Regions from separate parts of the Arthrobacter sp. NPDC056727 genome, predicted to be linked through region 1. Evidence: riboswitches for the same ligand, from Rfam matches in the RefSeq annotation. Region 1 holds a riboswitch; each other region holds the start of a gene.

Region 1 (3,683 bases):
AGGCCCAGGTGTTCCTTGGGGGTGACGTAGCAGAGCATGGCCGTGCCGTAGCGGGCGATTTCCGTGGCGCCGATGGCCGAGGTGATGTGGTCGTAGCCCGGTGCCACATCCGTGACCAGCGGGCCCAGTGTGTAGAAGGGAGCACCCTTGCAGAGTTCCTGCTGGCGCTCCACGTTCTCACGCACCAGGTGGAAAGGAATGTGGCCCGGCCCCTCCACCATCACCTGCACGTCGAACTCCCAGGCCCGCTGGGTCAGCTCGGCCAGGGTGTCCAGTTCGGCGAACTGCGCCGCGTCGTTGGCATCCGCCGTCGCGCCCGGCCGCAGGCCGTCACCCAGCGAGAAGGTGACGTCGTACTTCGCGAAGATCTCGCAGAGCTCGTCAAAGTGGGTGTAGAGGAAGTTTTCCTGGTGGTGTGCCAGGCACCAGCCGGCCATGATCGAACCGCCGCGGGAGACGATGCCGGTGACGCGGTTCGCCGTGAGGGGCACGTACCGCAGCAGCACGCCGGCGTGGATGGTCATGTAGTCCACACCCTGCTCGCACTGTTCGATGACGGTGTCACGGAAGATCTCCCACGTCAGCGCGTTCGCTTCGCCGTTGACCTTTTCCAGCGCCTGGTAGATCGGCACCGTGCCGATCGGCACGGGGGAGTTGCGGATGATCCACTCGCGCGTGGTGTGGATGTCATCGCCCGTGGACAAGTCCATCACGGTGTCCGCGCCCCACTGGGTGGCCCACTGCAGCTTGTCCACCTCCTCCGCGATGGAGCTGGTGACGGCCGAGTTGCCGATGTTGGCGTTGATCTTCACCAGGAACGCCTTGCCGATGATCATCGGCTCGGATTCAGGGTGGTTGATGTTGCTGGGGATGATGGCCCGTCCGGCGGCGAGTTCGCTGCGGACCAGCTCCACGTCGCAGTTCTCGCGGAGGGCCACGAAGCGCATTTCGGGCGTGATGACACCCTGGCGCGCATAGTGCATCTGCGTCACCGTCTTGCCGTCCGCCGCACGGCGGGGCACCGGCCTGGCGCCCTTCCATTCGGCGGAAGCCGCGCCGCGGCGCACGGCTGACTTGCCGTCGTCGAGCAGGTTGCGCTCACGACCGCCGTACGTTTCCGTGTCCGCCCGCGCCTCAATCCATTCCGCACGGAACGGTGCCAGGCCCACCACCGGGTCGCTGCCCGGACCCGCCGTGCGGTAAACGCGCAGCGGCTCGTTCTGCTCGCCGTTCGGTGAGGGCTCCAAGGCGATTTCCGTTACCGGAACCCGCAGGCCGTCGCCCTCCAGATAGGCCAGAGAATGGGATTTCAGCGACTGCGTGACGGCGACGGTGTCGTCTTGGGCCGCGTCATTTTGGGCCGCTTCATTTTGGGCAGGGCTCAGCTGTGATTTCTGGGTACTCAATTTACTGCTCACTTCCTTCGCCGGCATTACCCGGACAGGTTCAACGGTCGCAGGCTGCGCCAGCCTGATCTCAGCCCCTGCAGGGGCCCCCGTGTGGTCGTTAGACGAAGCTACCACAGCCCGGTTTGTGCCTGTCCATCTGTGAAGGAGGGGGTGCAGGGGGCCAATTAGGCTGGAGCCGGCCAATTAAGCTGGTGCCATGGCTCACATCATCGAATTCAGCGGACCCGTGCTCACAGCAGCGGATGAGGAACGCCGCGGGCTCTGGGCCGTGGACGGGAAACTGACGTTCAGCCGGCCGGCCCAGCGGCCGGACGCCGTCCTGGAGGGCTGGGTGCTGCCCGGGTTCGTGGATGCGCACTGCCATATCGGGCTGGGCCCGGAGGGGGCCGTTGAGGATGACGTGGCGTATGACCAGGCCATGACGGACCGCAACGCCGGAACCCTGCTGGTGCGGGACGCGGGGGTCGTCAGCGACACCCGCTGGCTGCAGCAGCGGCCTGATGCGCCGCGGATCATCCGGGCCGGCCGGCACGTTGCCCGGTCCCGCCGCTACCTTCGGAACTTCGCCGTCGAAGTTGAACCGGAGGGGCTGGTGGAGGCGGTACGCAAGCAGGCGAGGGAAGGGGACGGCTGGGTCAAGCTGGTGGGGGACTGGATCGACCGGGCCGCCGGCGACCTCGCGCCTTCCTTCCCTGCCGCGGCCGTGCGGGACGCCGTCCGGGCAGCCCACGACGAGGGGGCCAGGGTCACGGCGCACTGCTTTGGCGAGGACGCCCTGGATGACATGCTCGACGCCGGCATCGACTGCATTGAGCACGCCACGGGGCTGCTGCCCAGGCACATTCCCCGGTTCGTCGAGCAGCGGGTGCCCATCGTGCCCACCCTCATCAATATCGCCACCTTCCCCGACATTGCGGCCCAGGCGGAGCCGAAGTTCCCGGAGTATGCCGGGCACATGCGCGCACTGTGGGCCCGGCGCCGCGAGCGTGTCCTGGAAGCCTACGAGGCCGGCGTCGAAATCTACGCGGGAACTGATGCCGGCAGCGTGATTCGGCACGGACGCATTGCGGACGAAATCCTTGAACTTCACGCCGCCGGGCTGCCGGCAGCGGCGGCACTGGACGCGGCGTGCTGGCGGGCGCGCCGCTGGCTGGGAGCCGAGGGCGTGGCGGAGGGCGCGGACGCCGACGTGGTGGTCTGCCGCGAGGACCCGCGCGCCGTGCCGGAGACCATCCGAAACCTCAGCCATGTGATTCTGCGCGGCAGGATTGTCCGTTAGGAATAAATTGAAGCTTCAAGTAATTTAGAGATGTAGAGGCTACCGAAATCCGGTGGTCCGGACATTTCGGGAGTATTCAATGACAGCAGCAGACAGCAGCCAGGACTTGCTTCCTGCCGACCTCACCATGGGCACCGTCATGCTCAAGGTGGGCGACATGAAGGTCATGACCGACTACTACCAGCGCGCCCTCGGCCTCGACGTCGTCGCCGAGCAGGACGGCGGCCTCTACCTCGGCCGGCTGGCGACGCCGCTGGTGCACCTCGCTCCCGCTCCGGGCCTCAACATCCCTGGCAGCGGCGAGGCCGGCCTCTTCCACACCGCACTCCTGTTCGAGGACCAGTCCTCCCTTGCCGCCACCATTGCCAGCGCGGCCCGGTACGAGCCGCAGTCCTTTGTGGGAAGCGCTGACCACCTCGTGAGTGAGGCGTTCTATTTCACCGATCCGGAAGGCAACGGGATCGAACTCTACTGGGACCGCCCGCGCGAGGCCTGGTCCTGGGATGGCAAGAATGTCGTCATGGACAACGTGGCGCTGCCGCCGCAGAAGTACCTGCAGGACCACCTCACCCAGGAATCCGTGGCAGGCCAGCGCGGCGCCGACGCGGAGGTGGGGCACGTCCACCTGCAGGTGGGTGACGTGCAGTCCGCCCATGATTTCTACGTCGGAACCCTGGGGTTCGAAAAGACGGCGGGCTGGCACGGCCAGGCCCTCTTCGTGTCGGCCGGCGGCTACCACCACCACATGGCCATGAACGTCTGGAACAGCCGCGGCGCCGGGCCGCGCCGCGACACTCTCGGTCTCGGCGAGGTCCTGATCGAGGTTCCCTCGGGCGACGACGTCGGCGCCCTCGCCGACCGCCTCAGGATCGCCGGCGTCGAATCCCACCACACCGGCGCCGAGCTCCGCTTCGAGGATCCCTGGCGGAACCGGCTCCGCGTCGCCGTTCGATAAGCCCGGCGAACCCGGTTGGGTTAGGCTGGCATTCGAAGAG
Region 2 (3,683 bases), on a different contig from region 1:
GGGTGAACTCCTCGTCGTGCGTCACGGACACCACGGCCGTGCCGGCGTCGAGCAGTTCGGAGAGGAACGAGGCAAGCTCCGCCCACGTGTTGGCATCCTGTCCGAAAGTGGGCTCGTCCAGGACAAGCACCTGCGGGTGGGCGGCCAGGACAGTGGCCACGGACAGCCGGCGTTTCTCCCCGCCGGACAGGGTGTACGGGTTGGCGTCCACCAGATGGGTGAGGCGCAGGCGCTCCAGCAGCTCGTCGACGCGCTCCTCGCCGTGGCCCAGATGGCGCGGCCCGAACTGCAGCTCGTCCAGGACGCGGCCGGTGACGAACTGGTGCTCGGGTTCCTGGAATACCGTGCCGATCCGGGAGATCAGCTGCTCGGGCTTCCATTTGTAGGGGTCGATGCCGGCGCCGGCGCCCAGCTCAACGGTCGCGGAGACCTTGCCGTCCACGGGCGGAAGCAGCCCGGCGAGGGTCAGCGCGAAGGTGGATTTGCCAACGCCGTTGGGACCCGTGACAGTCAGCGCCTCACCGGCACGGACCTGTGCGGTGACGTCCCGCAGAACCGGCACCGGGGGCACAGAACGGAAGCCGCGGCGCCGGGGACGTTCCCGCGAGACCGCGAGCTTTTCCGCGGCCAGCAGGAGCTGGCCGGCATCGCTCCCGGAGGGCGGCGTAGCCAGCCCGGCGGAGCGGCGCCGGGTTTCCGGAACGTAGCCCGGGACCCAGACGCCGGCGGCGGTGAGCATTCCGCGGGCCTGTTCGAGGACCTCGTCCGGGGTCCCGTCGATCAGCACTGCCCCGCTCGCGGCGGAACCCGGCTGCAGGACCACGATCCGGTCCACCAGGTCTTTCCATGCCGCCACACGGTGCTCCACCACCACCAAGGTGGCGCCGGTCTTGTCGAGGCAACGGCCCACCGCGTCCCGGACCTCCAGGACCCCGGCGGGGTCGAGGTTGGCGGTCGGCTCGTCCAGGAGGATGAGCCCCGGGCGCATGGCCAGGATGCCGGCGAGCGCCAGGCGCTGCTTCTGGCCGCCGGACAGGGACGACGTCGGGTGGTTCAGCGGCAGGTGGGACAGTCCGACGTCGTCCAGTGCCTCGTGCACCCGGCGCCAGATCTCGTCGCGGGGCACGGACAGGTTTTCGGCGCCGAAGGCGACGTCGTCGCCGAGGCGGGACAGCACCACCTGGGTTTCAGGGTCCTGCTGCATGAGTCCGGCGCGGCCCCGTTGCGCCCGCGGGGACGCGCCGTCGATGAGCAGCTCGCCGCTCTCGTCCGCGTCGTCGGGGTCCTGGTTCCCGGCGCCGATCACTGAGCTGTCCGCGTCGCTGTCCCCCAGCACCCCGGCCAGGGCGTGGAGCAGCGTGGACTTGCCGGCCCCTGACGGGCCGAGCAGCAGGACACGCTCACCGGGCCGGATGTCCAGGTCGAGCGCGTGGACGGCGGGTTTGGTGCGGCCGGCGTGGCGCCAGCCCCAGCCGCGGGCGTGTACCGCGGCGGGGCGGACGCCGCCGTCGTGGGAAGCGGGCATCAGTTGAAGACGGGCTCCGTGGCTGCCTTGCGCGACGCGAAGGAGCTCAGCACGCCGGTCCTGGCCAGGCCGCGGGTGGCGATCCAGGACAGGGCGCCGGCAATGACCGCGCCGGAGATGGCGCAGAACACGATGTACGCGAGCTTGTCGCCTCCGCTGTAGGCGATGTTCCAGCCCCACGGCGCGAAGGAGTCGTTAAGTCCGCAGAACAGGCCCGCGCCGGCGCCGGCCAGCAGAGAAGCCGGGAGGTTGAACTTCCGGTACACCAGGGCGGCGAACACGAGCTCCGCGCCGAGGCCCTGGAGGACGCCGGAGATCAGCACCGTGGTGCCGTACTGCGAGCCCATGAGGAGCTCGCCCGTGGCGGCGACCGTTTCGCAGAACAGGGCAGCGCCGGGCTTGCGGATGATGAGCATGCCCAGGACCGCCGGAATCATCCAGCCGCCGGCATACAGGCCGGTCAGGGGCGGGTAGACGGCGTTGACGGGAGTGGAGATGACGTTGGCGCCCTGGGACCAGGCCCAGAAGATAACCCCGCCGGCGACGGCGATGAGCGCCGCCACCACGATGTCCGCAACGCGCCAGTTATAGCTGGTCTTCCTGATTGATGCAGTTGTCATGATGGTCCTCCTGAGGAACAGGAGGGGAAAGCGTTCCCCCGGCCGCCGGTGGCTGGGCCTCCTGCTGCCGGGCGCTCTGAGAACTCGACTCCCTTGCGCCGGTACTAGCCGGATCAGGTTCGAGGGTCTGCGGCGGTCCGCACTCTCAGCGCCCATCCGCGGTTGCGCTGGCAGTTGCCTTTGCATCCCGACGGCGGCGCTCCCCTGTCGTGATAAATCTGCCCTTGTGGGCTGGTCCAGTTTACACCCCGGCGGCCCCGGAATCCCGGGGCCGCCGTCACAATCCGGGAGACGTCCCTGCGCTGCCGGGACAGCCGTGCGGAGTACATTGGGGCCATGACGCTACAGGACTCCGGCAGCCCTGCCCTGCCCGCCTTTGACCCCGATTCCACCGAGGAACAGCCCGCGGGATCCCTGGAAGCCCTGATCGGCCAGATCGAGGGTGAGATCGCCGAACTGCAGTTTCCCAGGTTCAGCAAGGACGACGCCCTGGCGCTGGGCCTGGAACTGGTGGAACGCGGCAAGGAAGAGAACCTGCCCATCGCCATCGACATCACCAAAGGCCAACAGGTCCTCTTCCACGTGGCGCTCGAGGGTGCCACACCGGACAACGATGGCTGGGTGCGGGCCAAGCAGCGGACTGCCGTGCGCTACGAGGAGCCGTCGCTGCTGGTGGGACTGCGCGGCCGCGTCGGCGGGGGACGGATCGAGGACAACGCGTGGTTCGACCAGTCCACCTACGCCGCCCACGGCGGAGCCTTCCCCGTCTATGTGCGGGATGTGGGGGCGGTGGCCGTGGTCACGGTGTCCGGGCTGCCGCAGAAGGCGGACCATGACCTCGTGGTGCGGGCCCTGCGGGAAATCCACCGTTCCATGCGGCTGGGCTGACGCTTCACGCGGACAGGCTGCTCCATGCGGATAGGCTAGGGAACAACCAGTGTTCATCTCGCGAGGAGTTCCGGAATGAGTTTCTTCATCAAACTGCTTGGCACCGGCATCAGCCTGCTTGCAGGGTTCGCCGGCACCAAGGCCGTCGACACCATCTGGGAAAAGGTCACGGGGCAGAAGCCCCCCAAGGGCGACAAGGACGACGTCCCCACAACGCTGCGCACCGCCCTGACGTTCGCCCTCGTCTCCGCTTCTGTGAGCGCCGTGATCCAGGTGCTGGCCAACCGCGGCACGCAGCGGGCCATCACCCGCTTCGCCAAGACCCAGGACATCGTCTAGGGCCGTCGCCCCCCCCAACATCGGGTGGGCTGCCCGCAGCCTCTTCCTGCCAACGACCGGGTTTCCCCAAGCACGGCCGGACATACTGTTCCTGTCCTGAACCCGGCAGTGCTGATGACCTCGGCCGGGCTCATGACAGCCGGACCCGGCACCGCAAACTGCGGCGCCGGGTCCGTTCACGTGCTTTCCTCACAGCGCCTGCGGGTCCCCCCACGCAGCCGTAAAAAGCCTTGGACTACAAGGTTTCTCCAACCTCGAAATCGAACGTTTTTCCAACCCCCGCACCCTTAAGTGGATGCCATCAGCGTCTT
Region 3 (3,683 bases), on a different contig from region 1:
GCCTACTTCCTGTTCAATACCGTTCAAAGTGATGTTCATGCTGATTCCTTGTTTGGGTCAAATGTGACGTGCGTCATGCCGGAGTGCCCGCGGCGGCCGGGGTCACCCGCGGTGGTCGGTTCGGCGCCTGGCCCGGGACCGGGGTGAGCCCCGCGGCAGCGCCCCGGGCATCCGGGATCCCGGGGGAAAACCGGGCCGGCCGGAACGCGGCCCAGCGTGGGTCGGTAATGCCATCCATGAGCTGGCGGCAGATCGCCGCGGCGGCCGGGGTCAGCAGCACGCCGTGGCGGAAGAAGCCCGTGGCGATGATGAGGCCCGCCACGTCCGTGCCGGCATCCTGCCCACGTGCGGGTACGCATGCAGGCACACGGCCCAGCAGGGGCGCGTTGTCCGGAGTGCCCGGCCGTGCCCGGGCGGTGGCTTCGAGCAGTTCAAGTTCGGCGACGGCCGGCAGCAGCGCCTGCGCGTCACGAAGCAGCTGGTAGACGCCGCCGGCGCTGGTGCCCGGCACGCCGTCCTCGCGCTGGGTGGCACCGATCACCACGGTGCCGTCCTGGCGGGGCACGATGTAAACCGGGACGCCCCGCACCATGCCCCGGACGGTGGCAGTAAGCAGGGGCTGCAGGTGCGCGGGGACCCGGAGCCTGAGGATGTCCCCATGGACCGGGCGCAGCGGCAGCTGGAGCCCGTCCGGCAGGTGCTGCAGGTGCGCCGCGGCCAGGCCGTTGGCCACCACCGTCTCGGCCGCCCTGACAGTTCCGCCCCCGGCCAGCCGGACCCCGCAGACACTGCCGCCGTCCCAGAGCAGGCCGGCGGCGTGCTCCCGCACCGCGAACCCGTCGGCCGCCGCAATCTCCTGGCGCAGTAACTCCTGGCCAGAGCCGGCCAGCCCTGCGGCCAGCGCTTTCACAAGCCTGCGCGGATCCACCTGGTGGTCCGCCGGGATGTCCAGGGCGCAGGAGATTCCGGGGCTGAGCAGCGGCTCCCGGGAGCGTGCCTCGCGGATGGTCAGCGGTTCAACATCCAGGCCGTGGGTCCGCTGCACGTCCCGCAGGTCCATCAGGGCGCGCCGGTCGGCGGGATCCGCACCCAAGGCAAGGGTCGGCGTCGTGAGATACCCGGCGTCCCCGCCGGCAGTGAGCGTGGCGGCAAACTCCGGCCACCTGGCCGAGGACTCCAGCATCAGCTCCAGGAGCCCTTCCTCCTGGTAGTGCAGTTCGCTGACCGGGGCGAGCATCCCGGCCGCAGCCCAGCTTGCGCCGCTGCCGGGGGCTTCATCGATGAGCACCACCGAACGGCCGGAACGCCGCGCCTCCCAGGCGATGCCGTGGCCCACCACGCCCCCGCCGATGACGGCCACGTCTGCCTCGACTACTGTGCTGGCCTCAGCTGGTGTGCCGGTCTCAACTGATGTGGCGGCACAATCGTCGCCGCTGGATTCAGGATTCATGATTTCCTTCCCTACGCCGGTACTAACCGGATCAGGTCAAGCGGTCGGCTCTGACGCCCTCTCAGCCCTGCGCCATTTATGACATCGGCAACGGGCTCCCGCGGTACCTGCCCAGTTTAGAGGAACTAAGGTGGTTGCCATGACCGAGCACTCTGCCCACACCGCCGCCCGCCTGTACCTCTGCACCGACGCCCGCAAGGACCGCGGGGACTTTGCGGACTTCGTGGACGCGGCGTTTGCCGGCGGCGTAGACATCATCCAGCTGCGGGACAAGAGCATCGAGGCGGCCGAGGAACTCGAGCTGCTGGAGATCGTCCACGCCGCGGCCCGCAGGCACGGACGGCTTTGGGCCGTGAACGACCGCGCCGACATCGCGTCCATCGCCGGCGCACCGGTGTTCCACATCGGCCAGAAGGACCTGCCGCTGCGCGCTGCCCGGAAGCTGCTGCGCGATGCAACGGTGATCGGGCTGTCCACGCACAGCACGGAGCAGATCGATGCCGCCGTCGCCGCCGCCCACGGGCGCAGCGGCCTTGACTATTTCTGCGTCGGCCCGCTCTGGGCCACCCCCACCAAACCCGGGCGCGCCGCCGTCGGACTTGAGCTGCTGACCTATGCGGCGGAGGCTGTGCGCACCGCGAACGAGGAACGGGTGGGAGGCCTGCTGCTGCCCTGGTTCGCGATCGGCGGGATCGACCGAACCAACGTCGAGCAGGTCCTGGCAGCCGGAGCCAGCAGGATCGTCGTCGTCCGCGCAATCACGGAGGCGTCCGACCCGGCCGCGGCGGCGGCGGAACTGCTCGACGCGCTCGACGCAACGTCCCCGGCAGCCATCGCGCGATAGCCCGGCGCGCTACCCGCTCAGGCCCAGCTGGACCATCCGCTTGGAATGGTTTTCCGCGACCTCGGCGGTGATGCCGCGCACCAGTTCCCGTGCGGTGGCGTCCGTGGCGCCGGGTTCCGCCTCGACGAACAGTTCGCTCAGAAAGGCGTGTTCGTGGCCCACCCGCTGGGCCTGCGTGATCGCTTCACCGAGGAGGCGGCGGCCCCACAGCGCCAGCCTGGACGCGAGCCGGGGGTCGTCGGCCAGCGCTCCCCTGAGCCGCTCCCGGAGGACTGCCGTGGCCTCCTCGGACGACTGGATCTGCTCGATGACCTCCCGGGTTCCGGCATCCACGAACCGCGCGACAGCCTGGTAAAAATCGGCGGAAACGGTGTCCGCCACATACGCCTTCATCAGGGATTCGTACCAGTCCGCCGGGCGGGTCCGTTCGTGGAAGTGGTCCACGGCCGACTGGAACGGCAGCATCGCATCTTCGACGTCCACACCCATCTCCGCCAGCTTGGCACTCACCAGTTCGTAATGCTGGAATTCGATGACGGCGATCCTGCCGAGCACGGCACGGTCATGAAGCGTGGGCGAGTAGCGGGCGTCGGAGGACAGCCGTTCGAACGCGGACAGTTCGCCGTAGGCCATCACACCGAACAGGTCTGCAACGAAGCGGTCGTAGCGTGCGGTGCCAGCCGAGGATGTGCCCATAATCCAAGACTAACGGCGCAATTCGGGCTAACCTGATTTTCGTGTCACATCATCGGCTGTCGCCCAGCGTCCACGAGCAGACCAACGCGCTCGCGGACGCCCTGAGCGCGCTGCGGACGGAACTGGAGCTTCCCGGGGAGTTCCCCGAGGACGTGCTCAAGGAGGCCGAAGCCGCCGTTGCCGGCCGGGAATTCCCGGCCCTGGACCTGACCGGGGTGGAGTTCCTGACCATCGACCCGCCGTCGTCCACCGACCTTGACCAGGCCCTCTTCATCGAACGGCGCGGGGACGGCTACCGGATCCTTTACGCCATTGCCGACGTTCCGTCCTTCGTGCAGCCGGGCGGCGCGCTCGACGCCGAGACCCGGCGCCGCGGGCAGACGTTCTACGCCCCGGACGGCCGGATCCCGCTGCATCCGGAGGTCATCAGCGAGAACGCCGGAAGCCTGCTGGCCGGGCAGCTGTGCTCGGCCTTCGTCTGGGAGTTCGAGCTCGACGCCGCCGCGGAGGTGGCGTCCGTGCTGGTGCGCCGGGCTGCCGTGCGCAGCCGGGCCAAGCTCAACTACAAGGGTGTCCAGGCGGACCTCGACGCCGGCACGGCCCCGCCCATGCTCCAGCTCCTGCGCGAGGTGGGGCTCAAGCGCGTGGACCTGGAGCGCGCCCGCGGCGGGGCCAGCCTGAACATGCCGGAAC
Region 4 (3,683 bases), on a different contig from region 1:
GTACCTCGTGTACGTCCCCGGCGGGTCCATGACGGGCATCTCCCGCAAGCTGCCCGACGTCGAACGCAACAGGCTGAAGCGGATCCTCAAGGACCGACTCCCAGAGGACGCAGGCGTCATTGTCCGCACCGCTGCCGAAGGCGCCTCCGAGGAGGAACTGACCCATGACATCAACCGCCTCCGCGCCCAGTGGGAGGGGATTGAAAGCCAGGCCAAGTCCACCAAGGTCCTCGCCCCCGAGCTGCTCTACGGCGAACCGGACCTGACCATCAAGGTTGTGCGCGACGTCTTCAACGAGGACTTCTCCAAGCTGATCGTGTCCGGCGACGAAGCCTGGGACACCATCGAGGCGTACGTCACCTACGTTGCCCCGGACCTGGTGGGCCGGCTCGAAAAGTGGACCAAGGACGAGGACATCTTCTCGGCCTGGCGCATCGACGAGCAGATCCACAAGGCGCTGGACCGCAAGGTGTTCCTGCCATCCGGCGGCTCCCTGGTCATTGACCGGACCGAGGCCATGACGGTGGTTGACGTTAACACCGGCAAGTTCACCGGCAGCGGCGGCAACCTCGAAGAGACCGTCACCAAGAACAACCTCGAGGCTGCCGAGGAAGTTGTCCGCCAGCTGCGGCTGCGCGACATCGGCGGCATCATCGTCATCGACTTCATCGACATGGTGCTGGAGTCCAACCGCGACCTGGTCCTGCGCCGGCTGGTGGAGTGCCTCGGCCGCGACCGGACCAAGCACCAGGTTGCCGAGGTCACCTCGCTGGGGCTCGTGCAGATGACCCGCAAGCGCATGGGCACCGGCCTCCTGGAAGTCTTCGGCGAGCAGTGCGAGGCGTGTGCGGGCCGGGGCGTCGTTACCCATGACGAGCCCGTTGAGCACCGCCGCGCCAACACCGTGGCCGCAGAGCACCACGTACACCGCGCGGAGGTTCAGCCCCCCGCCCGGCCGGAGCGGAAACGCCGCCGCGGCAAGGGCGGACAGCCGTCAGAGTCTGCGCCGGCCGTCCCCGCGGCGCTGCACCACCCCGAACCGTCGGAAGCCGAGCGCCACGCGAAGGCAGAAGCGACGCGCGCTGCCCTCGCCAACATCGCAGCAGCCGCGCACGCCGCACACCTGCACGAGGAGGCAGCGCACAGCGCCGCAGCGCCAGGGGAAGCCACGCGCCCGGCCGCACCTGCGGCCGCCGCGCCGGAAAGCCCTGTGGTGCACCGTGCCCCGGAAACGGAGAGCGTCTCCGGGCGTCCCGGAGCCGTCCTGACGTTCGGCGGCGAGAAAGTGATTCTTCCGTTTGTGGATCACAGCGAAGAGCCGGCCAAGGAAGCGCCGGCCCTGACGCTGGACCGCCTGGAGGAGGCCTTCGCGCACCTCGGCAGCCCGGTTGCCCCCGCCGAGAAGGAAGAAGCGCCGGTACAGCCGGCAACTCAACTGCCGCCGGCCCGGCAGCCGGAAAGCCAGCCTGCCGAAAGCTCCGCCGTGCCGTCCCGCGGGCGACGTCCGCGCCGCAACCGCAGCGCCAGCCGCCCCCAGGGTGCAGCCAACGAAACATCCGTGGAGCACCACGAGGTTGCTCCGGCAGCCGCCGCCGGGCACTCGCACGAGGCCAAGGCACCCGAGGCGGGCGATTCGCACGCGGCCAAGGCGGCTACGCGGCCGGCCGGCGAGCCGATCATTCTGGGGGTCGGTGTTCCCGCCTCCGAACTCTGAGCCGGCCGGGGTCCGGAATGACTGACCCCTGAGTCCACAAGGAAGGTCCGGCGCCGCCGTTGCGGTGCCGGACCTTTCGTGTACCAGGCCTTTCGTGTTCCGGGACTTTTCGGCTCCTTGCCTTCTGGCCGCCGGTCTGTCGCAAACACGAAATTCGGTGCCTTGTGCCGGACGACCGGCTAGGCTGGAGGACTGACACGGGGTGCCGCGCACGGGCCGGCTGAGATCCAAACCCGTTGAACCTGTCCGGTTAGCACCGGCGAAGGGATGTCTTCTTTGTCAACAGCACTGTCATCAGCATCGCTCCTGCCCGCACCCGCGGCCGCCGCCAATTCACTGCTGGAAACCGCGGCACCGGTCGTTCCGGCCTCCCGCATGGTTCCCCGGGTCCTTGCGATCGCAGGCTCGGACCCGTCCGGCGGCGCAGGCATCCAGGCCGACCTGAAGAGCATCGCTGCCCACGGCGGCTACGGGATGGCGGCGATAACCGCCCTGACCGCCCAAAACACCACCGGCGTGAGCGGCGTGCACGTTCCGCCGGCCTCATTCCTCTCAGCCCAGCTGGACGCTGTCAGCGACGACATCCGGGTGGACGCCGTAAAGATCGGCATGCTGGGCGATGACAAGGTGATCGGCGCTGTCCGCAGCTGGCTCGAAAAGGTGCGGCCCGGCGTCGTGGTTCTGGACCCGGTGATGGTGGCCACCAGCGGTGACCGGCTTTTGCAGGAGTCCGCGGAGGCTGCCCTCCGGCAGCTGCTGCCGCTCGCGGACCTGATCACCCCCAACCTTCCCGAACTGGCCATGCTGCTCGGGGAACCGGAAGCCGCGGACTGGGCCGCCGCCCTCGACCAGGGCAGGCGCCTCGCGGACCAGACAGGTGCCACGGTGCTCGTCAAGGGCGGGCACCTGAACGGCTCAACCTGCCCTGACGCCCTCGTCAACACCGCCGGGCTTCTGTCCGCGGAGGTGGTGGAGGTTGCGGGCGAGCGGATCCCCACGCGGAACAGCCACGGCACCGGATGCTCACTCTCGTCGGCCATGGCCACCGCGCAGGCACGGCTGGGTGACTGGGAGGCGTCACTGCGTGCAGTTAAGCCATGGCTCGCCGGGGCGCTCCGCACATCCGGGCTGCTGGAGGTCGGTGCCGGCAACGGACCGATCAACCATTTCCACCATCTGGCCCAGCCCGAACGGAGGGGCGCGTTCGCAGAACAGCTGCGTGGCGAGACCTTGGCCGATCTGGAAGCCATCTACGGCCTGGGCTTCATCCGCGGGCTTGCCGAGGGCACTCTTGCAGAGAAGGAATTCGCCTACTACCTCGCCCAGGATGCCATCTACCTCAACGGCTACTCCCGCGTCCTCGCCCGGGCCAGCGCCCTGGCCCCGACCGAGGCCGAGCAGCTGTTCTGGGCACGGTCGTCCCAGCAATGCCTGGAAGTTGAATCGGAACTGCACCGCAACTGGCTCAGCACGCGCACAGTGCAGACGGAGCTGGGACCGGTCACGAAGGCCTATGTCGACCATCTCCTGGCGGCCTCGGCGGGCGGCAGCTACGCCGTGCTGGTGGCCGCGGTCCTGCCCTGCTTCTGGCTGTACGCCGAAGTGGGGGAGACGCTGCAAGCGGAGTACGTGGCCGCCGGGGCGCATGCCGGGCATCCGTACGCCGAGTGGCTGCGGACATATGCCGATGAGGACTTCGCTGCGGCCACCCTGCGGGCCATAGAAATAGCCGACGACGCCGGCCGCGCCGCGTCGGCGGGGGAGCGGAACGCGATGATCACCGCCTTCCGGCAGTCATGCCGGTTCGAAGTGGAGTTCTTCGACGCGCCGACCCGGCACAGCTGAACGAAAGCGGGTCCTCCTACGGGTAGGATAGTCGCGCACGGCACCGGATGTCCGGAACGGCGGCCTCTGTGGCGCCTATCACGGGCAACCCGCCGGTGCCAGCCTCATTTGCGGCCGACGACGG

The links. A riboswitch is a leader RNA that binds a small molecule or an ion and turns the genes downstream of it on or off. The one in region 1 is predicted to bind thiamine pyrophosphate.
Region 2: linked by a shared signal. The riboswitch ahead of ACFRAH_RS20445 (ECF transporter S component) and the one ahead of thiC (phosphomethylpyrimidine synthase ThiC) in region 1 are both predicted to bind thiamine pyrophosphate.
Region 3: linked by a shared signal. The riboswitch ahead of thiO (glycine oxidase ThiO) and the one ahead of thiC (phosphomethylpyrimidine synthase ThiC) in region 1 are both predicted to bind thiamine pyrophosphate.
Region 4: linked by a shared signal. The riboswitch ahead of ACFRAH_RS10760 (bifunctional hydroxymethylpyrimidine kinase/phosphomethylpyrimidine kinase) and the one ahead of thiC (phosphomethylpyrimidine synthase ThiC) in region 1 are both predicted to bind thiamine pyrophosphate.

Annotation. Positions count from the first base shown of each region.
Region 1 is NZ_JBHTZA010000004.1:1,483-5,165, reverse strand. It holds gene thiC (phosphomethylpyrimidine synthase ThiC) at 1-1,406, opposite strand, end outside; TPP riboswitch at 1,402-1,509, opposite strand; gene ACFRAH_RS04975 (amidohydrolase family protein) at 1,606-2,688, shown strand; gene ACFRAH_RS04970 (VOC family protein) at 2,768-3,643, shown strand.
Region 2 is NZ_JBHTZA010000026.1:42,813-46,495, reverse strand. It holds gene ACFRAH_RS20450 (ABC transporter ATP-binding protein) at 1-1,525, opposite strand, end outside; gene ACFRAH_RS20445 (ECF transporter S component) at 1,525-2,145, opposite strand; TPP riboswitch at 2,218-2,361, opposite strand; gene ACFRAH_RS20440 (heme-degrading domain-containing protein) at 2,482-3,033, shown strand; gene ACFRAH_RS20435 (DUF4235 domain-containing protein) at 3,109-3,372, shown strand.
Region 3 is NZ_JBHTZA010000025.1:24,978-28,660, reverse strand. It holds gene thiS (sulfur carrier protein ThiS) at 1-39, opposite strand, end outside; gene thiO (glycine oxidase ThiO) at 74-1,450, opposite strand; TPP riboswitch at 1,441-1,562, opposite strand; gene thiE (thiamine phosphate synthase) at 1,590-2,294, shown strand; gene ACFRAH_RS20060 (ferritin-like fold-containing protein) at 2,304-2,990, opposite strand; gene ACFRAH_RS20055 (RNB domain-containing ribonuclease) at 3,032-3,683, shown strand, end outside.
Region 4 is NZ_JBHTZA010000008.1:209,005-212,687, reverse strand. It holds gene ACFRAH_RS10765 (Rne/Rng family ribonuclease) at 1-1,714, shown strand, start outside; TPP riboswitch at 1,903-1,999, shown strand; gene ACFRAH_RS10760 (bifunctional hydroxymethylpyrimidine kinase/phosphomethylpyrimidine kinase) at 2,090-3,559, shown strand.